2 regions of the Stenotrophomonas capsici genome follow, and region 2 is predicted to be linked to the other one. Evidence: predicted binding sites of a transcription regulator. Region 2 holds the regulator's gene; the other holds the start of a gene.
The links. Region 2 encodes FliA, which starts transcription of late flagellar genes. Its sites were predicted from a motif close to TAAAGTTTNNCNNNCNNNGGCCGATAA; they were not measured.
Positions count from the first base shown of each region.

Region 1 (6,738 bases), on a different contig from region 2:
GCGCGGGTGATGGCCGATGCGCACAGCAAGGTCGTGCCGACCACGCTGACCGACGACGCCGACATCCACGCCTGGGCACCGGGCAATGACATGACCTCGCGCCTGGTGCGCGCGATCGTGGTCGCCTGCCAGACCGTGCCGGCGATGAATGCCTGGTTCGACGGTGACAACCTCACCCGCACCCTGCACGCGCAGGTCGACATCGGCATCGCGGTGGACACCGACGACGGCCTGTTCGTGCCGGCCCTGCGCAATGCCGACATGCTCGACGCCCGTGGCGTGCGCGAGGGCATCAACCGCCTGCGCCAGCAGGTGGAAGACCGCTCGATCGCCGCTTCGGAATTGAGCGGCTACACCATCTCGCTGTCCAACTTCGGCATGTTCGCCGGCCGCTACGCAACGCCGGTCGTCGTGCCGCCGTGCGTGGCCATCGTCGCCGCCGGCCGCGCCCGCTTCCAGCTGACGCCGGTGATGGGTGGCGTGGAAACGCACAAGGTCATCCCGCTGTCGGTCACCTTCGACCACCGCGCCTGCACCGGCGGCGAAGCCGCCCGCTTCCTGCGTGCGCTGATCGACGACCTGGCACGGGCCAACTGACCGGTCCTGCCACCGCAGTCCCGGGGCCCGCAGTGATGCGGGCCCTTTTTTTGGGATCGATGCAGCGCCCCCCCCCTGCTGAACACGCATGCACGCCTGCGGGCCGTTACCATACGGCCCGCTACTTCAATGGGAAAACGCAATGGGAATAATGACAGGGATGGTTGTCGGCGCCGTGATCGGGCTGGGGGCATTGAACGTGATGGCACTGATCGCCAGGAACAGCGGCCGGCCGTTCGACCAGACCACGCTGACCAGCGATGAAGACGTCCTGGCGCAGGTCGCCACCTGGGCACAGGCCAATGGCTACCACCTTGCCAGCGAAGCCGGCCCGAACCGCGTCTACCGCAAGGGCAAAGGCTTCTTGACCGCACCGATGTTCCTGGAAGTCAGCCGCGACGGGAACCGCTACACCTTCCGCAGCTACACCCGCATCAACGGCCTGATCATCAAGGGTGACATGGCCCTGAGCGGTGGCAGCTTCGTCGCCAGCGTGCCGCGCGCAATGGCCCGCAAGGCGCAGAACCTGCTGTTCGCCCAGCTGCACGCGCCGCCAATCCACTGATCGTTGCCGGGCCGGCGGATACCGCGGTGTCATCCTCCGGCGTTACGATGGGCCGGCAAGCCACGCACACGATTCGGTAAACACCATGGACGCTTGGATCTGTACGCAATGCGGTGTACGCAATGGCATCGAGGCACGCGTGTGCTGGCGTTGCGGCACGCATGCCGACGGCAGTGCCCCCGACCCCGAGGCGCACGCGCCGGGCGTCGTGCATGTCCAGGGGCCGCGACAGATGACCTGCCTGCGCTGCACCGACAGCGAAATGGCCTTCATCGGTCGCCGCCGCTTCCACGAGGGCGCGCAGGCGATGCCGTTCCTGCTCGGCGAACTGGGCGAACTGTTCGTGCACCGCGAGGAGTTCGACCTGTACGCCTGCCCGTCGTGCGGCAAGGTGGAACTGTTCCTGTCCAGCAGCCCGCAGTAAGGCGCGCCGATGCAGGACAGGCGCTGGCTGGTCGGATTGTTCGTGCTGGTCTACCTGGCCATGTTGCTGGGCGGCGCGGCGCTCAAGCCCGGGTATTCGCCGGTGGCGCAGTACATCAGTGAACTCGGTGCCACCGGCAGCGCGCACGCGCGGCTGATCAGCCTGGCCGGCTTCATCCCGGTGGGCGTGCTGGGCGCGGTGCTGCTGGTGGTGATGGCCGCGCGCGTACCGCTGATGGGTATCGGGCGCGTCGGCTACTGGCTGCTGCTGTGCGAACCCCTGGCCTGGATCGGCTCGGCGCTGGCGCCATGTGACCTGGGCTGCCCGCATGGCGGCAGCGTCTGGCAGGTGCTGCACAACCTGTTGGGCGTGCTGACCTACCTGGGCACCACGCTGGGACTGGTGTTGATGGCGGCCGCGCCCGGCCTGCGGCCCGCCACCCGGTTGCTGTGGATCGCGCTGGCGATGGCCTGGCTGCTGCTGTTCCTGCTGATGGGCACTCCCGCGCTGGCTGACGTGCGCGGTTTGCTGCAACGCCTGGCCGAATGGCTGGTCTACGGGGCGTTGTGCAGCGCCGCCTGGCACCTGGCCGGCCCGCGCGCCATCGCAACCGGCGCTGCAACCACACGCGGGTAAGCTGCCGGCTCCCCTGCCACCCGGAGCCCTCCATGAGCCACCGCAGCCGTCTTGCCGGATTCATCATCGATTGCCAGGACACCGACAGCGACACCGCCGCCGCGTTCTGGGGCGCCGCACTGGGGCTGGAGGCCGAGCCCAGCGAATCCAACACCGATGGTTCGCAGTACAGCCGCCTGCGCGATGCCCCCGGCCACCTGAATGTCGAGGTGCAGCGTGTCAGCCACGCCTCGCGCGTGCACCTGGACATCGAAGCGGACGACATCGACGCCGAGGCCGACCGCCTGGAAGCCCTGGGCGCCCGCCGCATCGGCTTCGTCAAGCGCTGGTGGGTGATGGAAGCGCCAACGGGCCATCGTTTCTGCGTGGTACGCATGCATCACCCCGAGCAGGGCGCGCCACCGCGCGTCTGGGAGTGAACACCCACGGCATCGGATAATCCGCGCAGCCTTCCCTGGAGATGCAGCCAATGTCCGTTCCCACCCTCACCGGTGCCCGCGTGCTGGTCGCCGGCGGCAGCCGCGGCATCGGCCTGGCCATCGCCGACGCCTTTGCCCGCGCCGGCGCGCGCATCAGCCTGTGCGCACGCAATGCACAGATATTGCAGCAGGCCGCCGTGCTGCTGGAGGCCACCGGTGCGCAGGCGGTCCATGCGCAGTCCTGCGACCTCGCCGATCCGGCGCAGATCGCGCAGTGGGTGGACGCCGCGGCCACCGCGCTTGGCGGCATCGACATCGTCGTCAACAACGCCTCCGGCTATGGCAACGGCAATGACGATGCCAGTTGGCAGGCCGGCTTCGACATCGACCTGATGGCGGCCGTGCGCACCAACCGCTGCGTGCTGCCCCACCTGCGCCGCAGCGCGATGCCGGCCATCCTCAACATCAGCTCGATCAACGCCTCGGTGCCGACCCCACGCGCGGCGGCGTACTCCACGGCCAAGGCCGCGCTGAACTACTACACCACCGCGTTGGCCACCGAGCTGGCGCACGAGCGCATCCGGGTCAATGCCCTGGCGCCAGGCTCGATCGAATTCCCCGGTGGCCTGTGGGAGCGTCGCCGCAGCGAGGAGCCGGCGTTGTACGCACGGATCCGCGACAGGATCCCGTTCGGCGGCTTCGGCGATGTCGAGGACGTGGCGCAGGCAGCGTTGTTCCTGTGTTCGCCGGCGGCGCGCTGGATCACCGGGCAGGTGCTGGCGGTGGATGGCGGCCAATCGCTGCCTGCGTGACCCTCTCAGGAACGGCCTCGGTCACGAAGCCGATCAGGGTTCCTGCACGAGAGCACCCCTCCCCAGCCCTCCCCTTGCCTGCGGCAAAGGGAGGGGGCGTAGGAACGGCTTCGACCGCGAGCCTGCGTCAGAAACAACGTCCCCCCGCCCTCCAGAACTCACGCCAACGCCGCCGAGCCCACCACCCGTTCGCCCGGCGTGGGCGCCAATACCGCCTCCACCAACGCCCCGGCGATCCGTTCGGCCGGATTGATCCGCCAGGCCTTGGGCAGCACCGGCCCCAGCGCGCTCAATACCACCAGGGCGGCGTGCTCACCGGCACGTTTCTCCAGTCGCTCACCGCCGATCAGCCCGGGCCTGACCAAGGTCAACGCATCGAACCCCAGCGCGCGCAGGTCGCGTTCCAGTTCGCCCTTGACCCGGTTGTAGAAGAACCACGAACCGGCATCGGCTCCCATCGCCGAGTTCAACGCGAACACCGCGCAGCCCCGCGCCCGTACCGTGCGGGCGATCAGCAGCGGGTAGCCATGGTCGACCTGGCGGAACGCCTCGCGCGAACCGGCCTGCTTCAAGGTCGACCCCAGTGCGCAGATCGCCGCATCCACCTGCCACCACGGCGCGTCCAGCGGCAAGGCGGCGAAATCCTGCACCGGGTTGTGCAGGCGTGCATCGACCACCGGCAATGGCCGCCGGGTCGGCGCCACCACCGCGCTGCAACGCGCATCGGCCAGCAGGCGCCGCAGCACCTGCGCCCCGACCAACCCGGTCGCCCCCGCCAACAGCACCCGCATGTCCCGCTCCTGTGATCGACTGCGATTCAAGCCCCCCACCACCTTGCCGATAATGAGGCTTGGATACCACCCCGCCCGGGGGCGCCTGCGCGCCCCCGCACCCCCACCCGAACCCGCGCGCCATGGCCGACAGCTCCGATTCCTCCGCACCAGGCAGCCTCGGGCTGGGACGCATCCTGTCGCGTCGGACCAGCTCTGCGCCGCGGCCCGAACCGGCGACGCTGGACAACCCCGGCATGGCCCTGCTGCAGCGCCTGTTCGTCGGCGCCGACAGCCCCGAGCCGCTGCTCGGTGCCTTTGCCCAGGGCATGTGCAGCCTGCCGGGTGAACTGGGCGACATGGGCCAGCGCCTGCACAGCGCGCATGCCGAGCGGGACTGGGAGCGTTATGGCCGCCTGATGCGGCAGCTGATCGACAAGTACATCCGCACCATCGAGCAGGAGCCGCCCGTCGGCAATGGCGAGGCCGCGCAGCTGCGCGACCTGCTGGCCAACACGCTCGATGCGGTGCTGGCGAGCCTGATGCAGCATTCGCCCGAGCTGGAGCAGCAGGCACGGCGGATGGGCGAGGAACTGCGGGCCTGGCGCAGCGGCCAGGCCCTGCAGCCGGTGGCCCAGCACCTGCGCGAGTTGTGCCACCAGGTCGGCGTGCGCAGCGAGGGCCTGCAGGAGCAGCGCGACCTGCTGCTGAGCCTGTTCGATCTGCTGCTGGAGAACATCACCGAGCTGCTCGACGCCGACAGCTGGCTGCACGGCCAGATCCGCAGCGTGCGCCAGCTGCTGTCCGGTCCGCTGGACGGCGATGCGCTGGAGCAGACCCGCAATGACCTGCGCGAAGTGATCTACCGGCAGGGGTTGCTGCGCCAGGGCATCGACGAATCCAAGCAGGCGATGAAGGAACTGATGGTCGATTTCATCGACCAGGTCGACGGCATGGCCATCGAAACCGGCGAGTACCACGACCGCATCGCCAGCTATGCCATCGCCGTGCGCCAGAGCCGCAGCATCGCCGACCTGACCAGCCTGCTGCAGGACGTGCTGCAGGACACCGCGCGCGTGCAAGCGCAGGCCGCGCGGGCGCGTGACCACCTGGCCAATGCGCGCGCCGAAGCACAGGCCGCCGAGCAGCGCGTGCGCCAGCTGGAAACCGAACTGGCCGAAGCCGGCAACCAACTGCGCACCGACCCGCTGACCGGCGCCCTGAACCGGCGCGGGCTCGATGCCCTGCTTTCAAGCCTGCCCGACGACGGGGCCACGCTCAGCATCGCGCTCCTGGACCTGGACCACTTCAGCCAGACCAATGCCGCCTTCGGCCACGCCGGCGGCGACCGTGCGCTGCGCCACCTGGTCGCCACCGCGCAGGCGCGACTGGGCAGCCACGGCCACGTCGCCCGCCTCGGCGGCGACGAATTCGTGCTGGTGCTGCCCGCCATGCCGCAGGCGCAGGCACAGACCCAGTTGCGCCGCCTGCAGGAAGCGCTGGCCCAGCGCCCCTTCCTGCAGGACGACCAGCGGGTGCACGTACGCTTTAGCGCCGGCACGGCGCAACGCCGCCCCGGCGAGCCGACCGAGTTGCTGCTGCAGCGCGCCGACCGCGCGCTCTACGCCGCCAAGCAGGCCGGCCGCGACCAGATACGCAACGCCGACTGAGCCGCCTGCCGTGCGGCCGGCCCCGGCCGACCGCGAACGCCTCTCCCCCGCCGCTGTGATATTCCCTGCGCTGGTGCGAATCACCCTTGCATGGACATCCCCGTGACCGCCAACGCCACGCTGCAGCACCACTTCGCCGACCTGCTGCAGCAGCACCAGGGCATCGTGCTCAAGGTGGCCCGCGCCTGGAGCCAGGCAGCGGAGGACCGCCGCGACCTGGTCCAGGACATCAGCATCCAGGCCTGGCGCGGCTTCGCCTCGTTCGACCCGGACAAGGCCCGGTTCGGCACCTGGCTGTACCGGGTGGCCCTGAACGTGGCCATCTCCCAGCAGCGCAGCCGGCAGTTGCGGCAGCGCCACCACGGCACGCTCGCCCCCGACCCGATGGAATCGGGCCTGGCCGTGGAGGACACCGCCGAGCAGGCTGCCCAGCGCGCACAGCTGCATGCCGTGATCCACGCCCTGCCGCCACTGGACCGCGCCCTGTTGCTGCTGCACCTGGATGACTGCAGCCACCAGGAGATCGGCCAGGTGCTCGGCATCAGCGCCGGCAATGCCGCCACCCGCCTGCACCGCCTGCGCCAGCAGCTGCGCCGGCACCTGTCCCCTTCCCAAGACTGACGAGGCCCCCGATGGAACTGGAACAGCTCAAGGCCGCCTGGGCCGACCAGGCACGACGCATCGACGCGCTGGAGGCCACGGCGCTGGAGGCCTGGCGGCAACCGCGCCAGCAGCAGGTACGCCGCCGCCTGCGCGGCTTCAGCGCGCTGCAGCTGGGTTGGCTGCTGGTGTGGATCATAGTGACGATGCTGGCGGCGGGGTTCTGGATCGCGCATCGCGACGTC
Region 1 covers NZ_JAYFUH010000077.1:4,479-11,216, forward strand. The annotation lists gene VA603_RS06515 (dihydrolipoamide acetyltransferase family protein) at 1-597, shown strand, start outside; gene VA603_RS06520 (hypothetical protein) at 749-1,162, shown strand; gene VA603_RS06525 (hypothetical protein) at 1,248-1,586, shown strand; gene VA603_RS06530 (DUF998 domain-containing protein) at 1,596-2,222, shown strand; gene VA603_RS06535 (VOC family protein) at 2,255-2,641, shown strand; gene VA603_RS06540 (SDR family NAD(P)-dependent oxidoreductase) at 2,692-3,453, shown strand; gene VA603_RS06545 (Rossmann-fold NAD(P)-binding domain-containing protein) at 3,612-4,244, opposite strand; gene VA603_RS06550 (GGDEF domain-containing protein) at 4,367-5,893, shown strand; gene VA603_RS06555 (RNA polymerase sigma factor) at 5,984-6,514, shown strand; gene VA603_RS06560 (hypothetical protein) at 6,526-6,738, shown strand, end outside.
Region 1: a site for FliA is predicted at 4,271-4,297, ahead of VA603_RS06550 (GGDEF domain-containing protein). Genes of this name have one in related genera too.

Region 2 (6,738 bases):
GAGCGAGGCCGAACCGGTGGCGAACAGGATGTCGCTGTTGATCTCCACTTCCAGCCACAGCTCGGTGCGGCGCACCGTGATCACGCCCTGCTTGACCAGCGGCGCCAGCGCGGAACTGAGCCGGTCGGCGATCTGGTTCAACTGGCGCTCGGCGCGCTGCAGCTGTTCCTGGTTGCGCGTGGAGACCGGCATGCGCATGTGCGATGCCATCGACGGCAGCTGGGTGGGGTCGGCCATGGCGCCGCCGGTCATGCTCGGCGAGCGGATCACAGACGGGGTGTCGTGGCCGCCGCCCTGGATCTGCATGTTGCCCACCTGCACCTGGCTGATGGTGCGCGGTGCACCGCCGAAAGCGGTGGACAGGGAGTCGGCCATCACCCGGTACTTGCCCTCGTTGAGCGAGGAGATGGCGTACATCACCACGAAGAAGGCGAGCAGCAGCGTCATCAGGTCGGCATAGGGGATGGCCCATGCCTCATGGTTGGCGTGCTCTTCGTGGTGCTTGCGACGTGCCATGGCTCAGTTCACGAACCCGGCCAGGCTGTTTTCGATGTTGCGCGGGTTCTCGCCCTGGGCGATGGCGATCAGGCCCTCGATGACCATCTCGCGCTCGCGCGTGCTGGAGGCGATCACGCTCTTGAGCTTGGCCGAGACCGGCAGGAACAGCAGGTTGGCCGAGGCGATGCCGTAGATGGTGGCGGTGAACGCCGCGGCGATGCCATGGCCGAGCTTGCTCGGGTCGGCCAGGTTCTTCATCACCGCGATCAGGCCCAGCACGGCACCGATGATGCCCAGCGTCGGGGCGTAGATGCCCATGCCTTCGAACACCTTGGTCGCCGCCAGGTCCTGTTGCTCCTGACTGCCGAGCTCGATTTCCATCATGTGGCGGATGGTGTCCGGCTCCACGCCGTCGACCACCAGCTGCAGGCCCTTGCGGATGAACGGGTCGTCCTGCTGCTCCACCTGCGGCTCCAGGCCCAGCAGGCCCTGGCGGCGGGCGATGTTGCTCCAGTCCACGATCTGCTGGACCAGCGCGCGGCGGTCACTGGCCGGCGGGCGGATCACCCAGCGTACGATCCTGAAGGCGTGCTTGAACACCGCCGGAGAGGTATGCAGCAGGATCGCAGCGATGGTGCCGACGATCACGATCACGAACGCGGCCGGCGACCACAGCGACGACAGGCCCGCACCCTTGAGGATGCTGCCGCCCACCAGCGAAGCGAGGGCGAGGAAGAGTCCAATGATGCTGAGTCGGTCCATGGTGTTGGATATCGGCCTTGTGAAGACAGTCTTGAATCTGGGGTGCTGCGTTCGCTCCTTTCCGGCGTGCGGGGGAGGCTTTTGCTTTAGCCCCTCTCCCGCGTGCGGGGGAGGGGTTGGGGTGGGGGAAGCGTCACCTGGTGCAGCGCAAAGCGGCCCTCACCCGCCCTGCGGGCACCCTCTCCCGCAGGCGGGAGAGGGGAGTGCAGCGTTGGCGGCAGCTGTCAGTCCTGCCCACCGCGCAGCCCATCCACGTCCAGGATCAGCGCCATGCGGCCGTCGCCGATCAGGGTGGCGCCGGCGTAGCCACGCAGGCCGCGCAGGGCGCGCGGCAGGGGCTTGATCACCACTTCCTCGCGGCCGCGGACCTGGTCCACGACCAGGCCGAAGCGGGCTTCGCCGACCTGCAGCACCACGATGGTCAGCAGCGGCGACAGGGTCGGCGTCACCCCCAGCCACTGGCGCAGGTCCACCAGCGCCAGCGTGTGGGTCTTGCGGTCCAGCACCGCGCGACCGTCGAACCAGCCCAGCGAGGTGGCCGGGGCGTGCAGCACTTCCATCACGCGGGCCAGTGGCAGGGCGTAGACATCCTCACCGGCCTGTACCAGCAGGGTCGGCAGGATCGCCAGGGTCAGCGGCACGCGGATCAGGAAGCGGCTGCCACGGCCCAGTTCGGACTGGATCTGGATCTGGCCGCTGAGCTCGCGGATGCGCGACTGCACCACGTCCATGCCGACGCCACGGCCGGAGATGTCGGTGACCTGCTGCTTGGTGGAGAAACCGGGCAGGAACACCAGGTGCAGGCATTCCTCGCTGGTCAGGCGGGCGGCGGCCTCCGGGTCGATCAAGCCCTTCTCGCGGGCCTTGGCGCGCAGGCGTTCGGGGTCGATGCCAGCGCCGTCGTCCTGCACCTCGATGCTGACGTAGTCGCCTTCCTGCTGGGCGGACAGCCGCACCCGGCCCATCCGCGGCTTGCCCTGCGCCTCGCGCAGGTCAGGCATCTCCACGCCGTGGTCGATGGCGTTGCGGACCAGGTGCACCAGCGGGTCGGCCAGGGCTTCGACCAGGTTGCGGTCCAGCTCGGTGTCGGCGCCGATCAGCTCCAGGTCCACTTCCTTCTGCAGCGAGCGCGCGACGTCGCGCGCCACCTTCGGGAAGCGCGAGAACACCTTGCCGACCGGCTGCATGCGGGTGCGCATCACCGCCGACTGCAGACGCGCGGTGGCGATGTCCAGGGTGGAGACGGCGCGGTCGAGTTCCTCGTCCTTGAGCCGGCTGCGCAGGGTCTTCAGGCGGTTGCGCGAGAGCACCAGTTCGCCGATCAGGTTGACGATGGCATCCAGGCGCTTGGTGTCCACGCGCACGGTGTGCTCGGGCTCGCTGGCCTTGGCCGGTGCGGCCGCCGGCTTGGCCGCGGCGGTGGGGCGCGCGGCCGGGGCAGGCGCCGGGCGGGGCGCTGCCGGTGCCACTGCCACTGCCGGAGCGGCGGACGTGCCGGGCGCGGCACTGCCGTGCAGCGTGTCGAGCAACGCCTCGAATTCGTCTTCGGTGATCAGGTCATCGGCGGGTTTGGCGGCCACCGCCGACGGCGCGCTCTTGCCGTGCAGGCTGTCGAGCAGGGCCTCGAACTCGTCCTCGGTGATCAGGTCACCGGCCGGCGCGACTGGTACCGCGACCGGTGCCGGTACCGGCGCGGTACCGACGTCGAACTGCGCGATCAATGCCGCCGGCGCGTGGCCCGGCTCGGTGCCGGAGGACACCGCGTCGAGCATGGACTGCAGCCAGTCCAGCGACTGCTGGGCGGCATCGAAGTGATGGGCCAGCAGTTGCGCCTTGCCCGAGCGGGCCATGCCCAGGGTTTCCTCGGCGGCATGGCACAGCTCCACCATCGGCGTGATCGACAGGAAGCCGGCGCCGCCCTTGAGCGTGTGGAAGCCGCGGAACACCGCGTTGAGCTGGTCGGCGTCTTCCGGTGCCTGCTCCAGCGTCACCAGCTGCTCGCCCAGGCGATCGAGGATCTCCTGGGCTTCGATGATGAAATCGGCGGCGATGTCGTCGGCGAAGGCACTCATGGCTTACAGCCCCAGGTCCGACAGCAGGTCGTCGGCGTCATGCTGGCTGACCGCATGGCGGTCCAGGCCATTGACCGCCGGACCAGCCAGGCCGGCGTTGCGCACGTCTTCCTCGGCCGGGGGCAGGCCCAGCGCACCAAAGCCCTCGTGCACGCGGCGGACGATGCCCACCACGCGGCGGATGATCTGACCGGTCAGGTCCTGGTAGCTCTGGGTCAGCGCCACTTCGGTGAGGTTGTGGCGGATGCGGTCCAGCAGCTGGTCCTGGTCGGCGTTGAGGCCTTCGGCGCGCAGGCGTTCGGTCAGCTCGCGGCATTCCTCGGCCAGGTCCAGGGTGCGGTGGGTGGCCTTCTCGGTCATCTCCACCACGTGGTCCAGGCGCGCGCAGGCATCGTCCAGCTCGCCGGCTTCGCTGGGCACGCTGGGCAGCTCGCCCAGTGCCTGGCCCAGCTCGCGGGCCAACCGGCCCAGCCCGGCCACCATCGGCTGCGCGCGCAGCGCGGCCAGGGCGTCGATTTCCTGGCGCCAACGGGTTTCATCACCGTTTTCCAGCGCGGCCAGCGCATCCTGCAGGCGCTGGATCAGGGCCGATTTGTCGCTCAGCGTCTTGACAGGCAGGTCCATCAGGCGCTCGCCGTCAGTCGTTCGAAGATCTTGCCCAGCTTCTCTTCCAGGGTCTGCGCGGTGAACGGCTTGATGATGTAGCCGTTCACGCCGGCCTGGGCGGCTTCGATGATCTGCTCGCGCTTGGCTTCGGCGGTGACCATCAGCACCGGCAGGGTCTTGAGCTTGGCATCGGCGCGGATGGCCTTGAGCAGCTCGATGCCGGTCATCACCGGCATGTTCCAGTCGGTGACCACGAAATCGAACGGCTGGCTCTGCAGCATGGCCAGCGCGGCATGCCCGTCCTCGGCTTCAGCGGTGTTGGTGAAGCCCAGGTCGCCGAGCAGGTTCTTGACGATACGACGCATGGTCGAGAAATCGTCGACGATCAGGATGCGCATGTTCTTGTTCAAAAGGAATTCCTCTTCATGGTTCCTCGAAGCCGGCGTCGGCCGACTCGAAAATCTTCAGCCGACCACGCAGGCGCAGCGTGGCCTGGCCATGGATCTGGCAGACGCGCGACTCGCTGACACCGAGCACCGCGCCGATCTCTTTCAGGTTCAGTTCCTGCTCGTAGTAGAGCGAGAGCACCAGCTGTTCGCGCTCGGGCAGCTGGCTGATGGCCCTGCCCAGCTCGGCGCCGAACTGGCTGCGTTCGAGCATCTGCTGCGGGGTGGGGCCGCCGGTGGCCGGGGTGTCCAGCTCGCCCTGGTCCTCGATGCGCGACTCCAGGCTCAGCACCTGGCCACGCGAGGCATCCTCGACCAGCCGCATGTACTCGGGCAGCGGCATTTCCATCGCCTCGGCCACCTCGGTGGCGCTGGCGGCACGGCCGCTGGCCTGCTCGAGGCGACGGATGGTGGCCGCGGCATCGCGGGCGCGACGGTGCACCGAGCGCGGCACCCAGTCGCCACGCCGGATCTCGTCGATCATCGAGCCGCGGATGCGGATCGAGGCATAGGTCTCGAACGAGGCGCCCTGTTCGGCGTCATAGCTGCGCGAGGCCTCGATCAGGCCCATCATGCCGGCCTGGATCAGGTCGTCGACCTCCACGCTGGCGGGCAGGCGCGCGGCCAGGTGGTGGGCGATGCGGCGCACCAAGTCGGCGTGCTGGGCAATGCACTCGTTGGCCGCATTGCGCTGGACTTCACGGTAATGGGCCGTTGCGTTCATGCGCTCACCTTCTGCTGGATGATGCGTTCCAGGAAGAACTCGACGCCGCCGCGCGGGGTGGTGGGGGCCTGCCAGCGCGCGGTGCGGCGGGCGATCTCCTGGATGGCCAGGGCGGCCGGTGCCGACGGGTACAGCTTCACCACTGGCTGCTGGCGCTGCACCGACACGCGCAGCCAGTCGTCCTGCGGCACGCAGCCCAGGTAGTTGAGCGAGACATCGATCAGGAACTTCTCGCAGACGCGCACCAGCTTCTCGTACAGGGCGCGGCCTTCGTTGGGATCACGGGCCATGTTGGCCACGACCTGGATGCGGTCCACGCCGCGCTCGCGCGAGAGCACCTTGATCAGCGCGTAGGCGTCGGTGATGGAGGCCGGCTCGTCGCAGACCACCACCACGGTGTCCTGCGCGGCCTGGCAGAAGGTCAGCACGCTGTCGGTGATGCCGGCGGCGGTATCGATGATCATCACATCCAGGTCGCGTTCCAGCTCGGAGAACGCGTTGACCAGGCCCACATGCTCGGCCGGCGCCAGTTCGGCCATGTGGCGGCGGCCGGACGCCGCCGGCACCACCAGCACCCCGTTCGGGCCTTCGATGATCACTTCCTCCAGCGTGCAGCGCCCGGCGACCAGGTCGGCCAGGGTGTGCTTGGGCTGCAGGCCCAGCACCACGTCGATGTTGGCCAGGCCCAGGTCGGCGTCCAGCAGCAGGGTGCGCTTGCCCATGCCGGCCAGTGCCACGGCCAGGTTGGCCGAGACATTGGTCTTGCCGACGCCGCCCTTGCCGCCGGTCACGGCGATGGTGCGCACCGGTCCAGCGGGCTCGCGCCGGGTGGCCGCGAGCGGGAAGGTGTGGGTCAGCTTGGCGTACTCACGCGACTGCATTGTTGAACTCCGGGTTGCAGGGCATATCGGCCGCGCGGCGCAAATCTTCAAGGCGAAGTACGAGATTGGCCGCCGAGGCCCGGTGCAGGTCCTCCGGCACGTCCTGGCCGTCGGTGACCCAGGTCACCGGCAGGCAGTGGTCCACGGCGATGGACAGGGCCGAGCCGAAGCGGCCGGTCTCGTCCAGCTTGGTCAGCACCACGCCCTGCGGGTTGGCGGCGCTGAAGCGGCGCACCACCTCATCCATGTCCTGGAAGGAGGTGTTGGCCGGCAGCACCAGCAGGGTGCGGATCTGGCCGGCGGCGCGCAGCCACTGCAGCTGGGCGGTGAGGGCGCGGTCGCGCTGGCCCAGCCCGGCGGTGTCGATCAGCACCAGCTTGTAGTCGGCCAGCTTCTGCAGCAGCTGGTTCAGGTCGGTACCGCTGTTGGCCTCGTGCACGGCGATGCCGAGCTGGCGGCCGAAGCCATACAGCTGCTCGCGCGCGCCGATGCGCTGGGTGTCGGTGGTGACCAGCGCCACGTCACGCGGGGCATGGGCCTCGGCGAAGCGCGAGGCCAGCTTGGCGATGGTGGTGGTCTTGCCGGCGCCGGTCGGGCCAACCAGGGCGATCACGCCACCAGTCTCGATCGGGTCGACCGGGGCGATCGGCAGCTTGCGCGAGATCAGGCCCAGCATCAGCCCGCGGGCACGGCTGGGGTCGGTGTCGGCCGGGATCTGCATGACCACGTCGCGGGCCAGGCCGGCGTCG
Region 2 covers NZ_JAYFUH010000248.1:10,556-17,293, forward strand. The annotation lists gene motD (flagellar motor protein MotD) at 1-516, opposite strand, end outside; gene VA603_RS12550 (flagellar motor protein) at 520-1,260, opposite strand; gene VA603_RS12555 (chemotaxis protein CheA) at 1,485-3,332, opposite strand; gene VA603_RS12560 (protein phosphatase CheZ) at 3,336-3,956, opposite strand; gene cheY (chemotaxis response regulator CheY) at 3,956-4,348, opposite strand; gene VA603_RS12570 (RNA polymerase sigma factor FliA) at 4,362-5,108, opposite strand; gene VA603_RS12575 (MinD/ParA family protein) at 5,105-5,989, opposite strand; gene flhF (flagellar biosynthesis GTPase FlhF) at 5,976-6,738, opposite strand, start outside.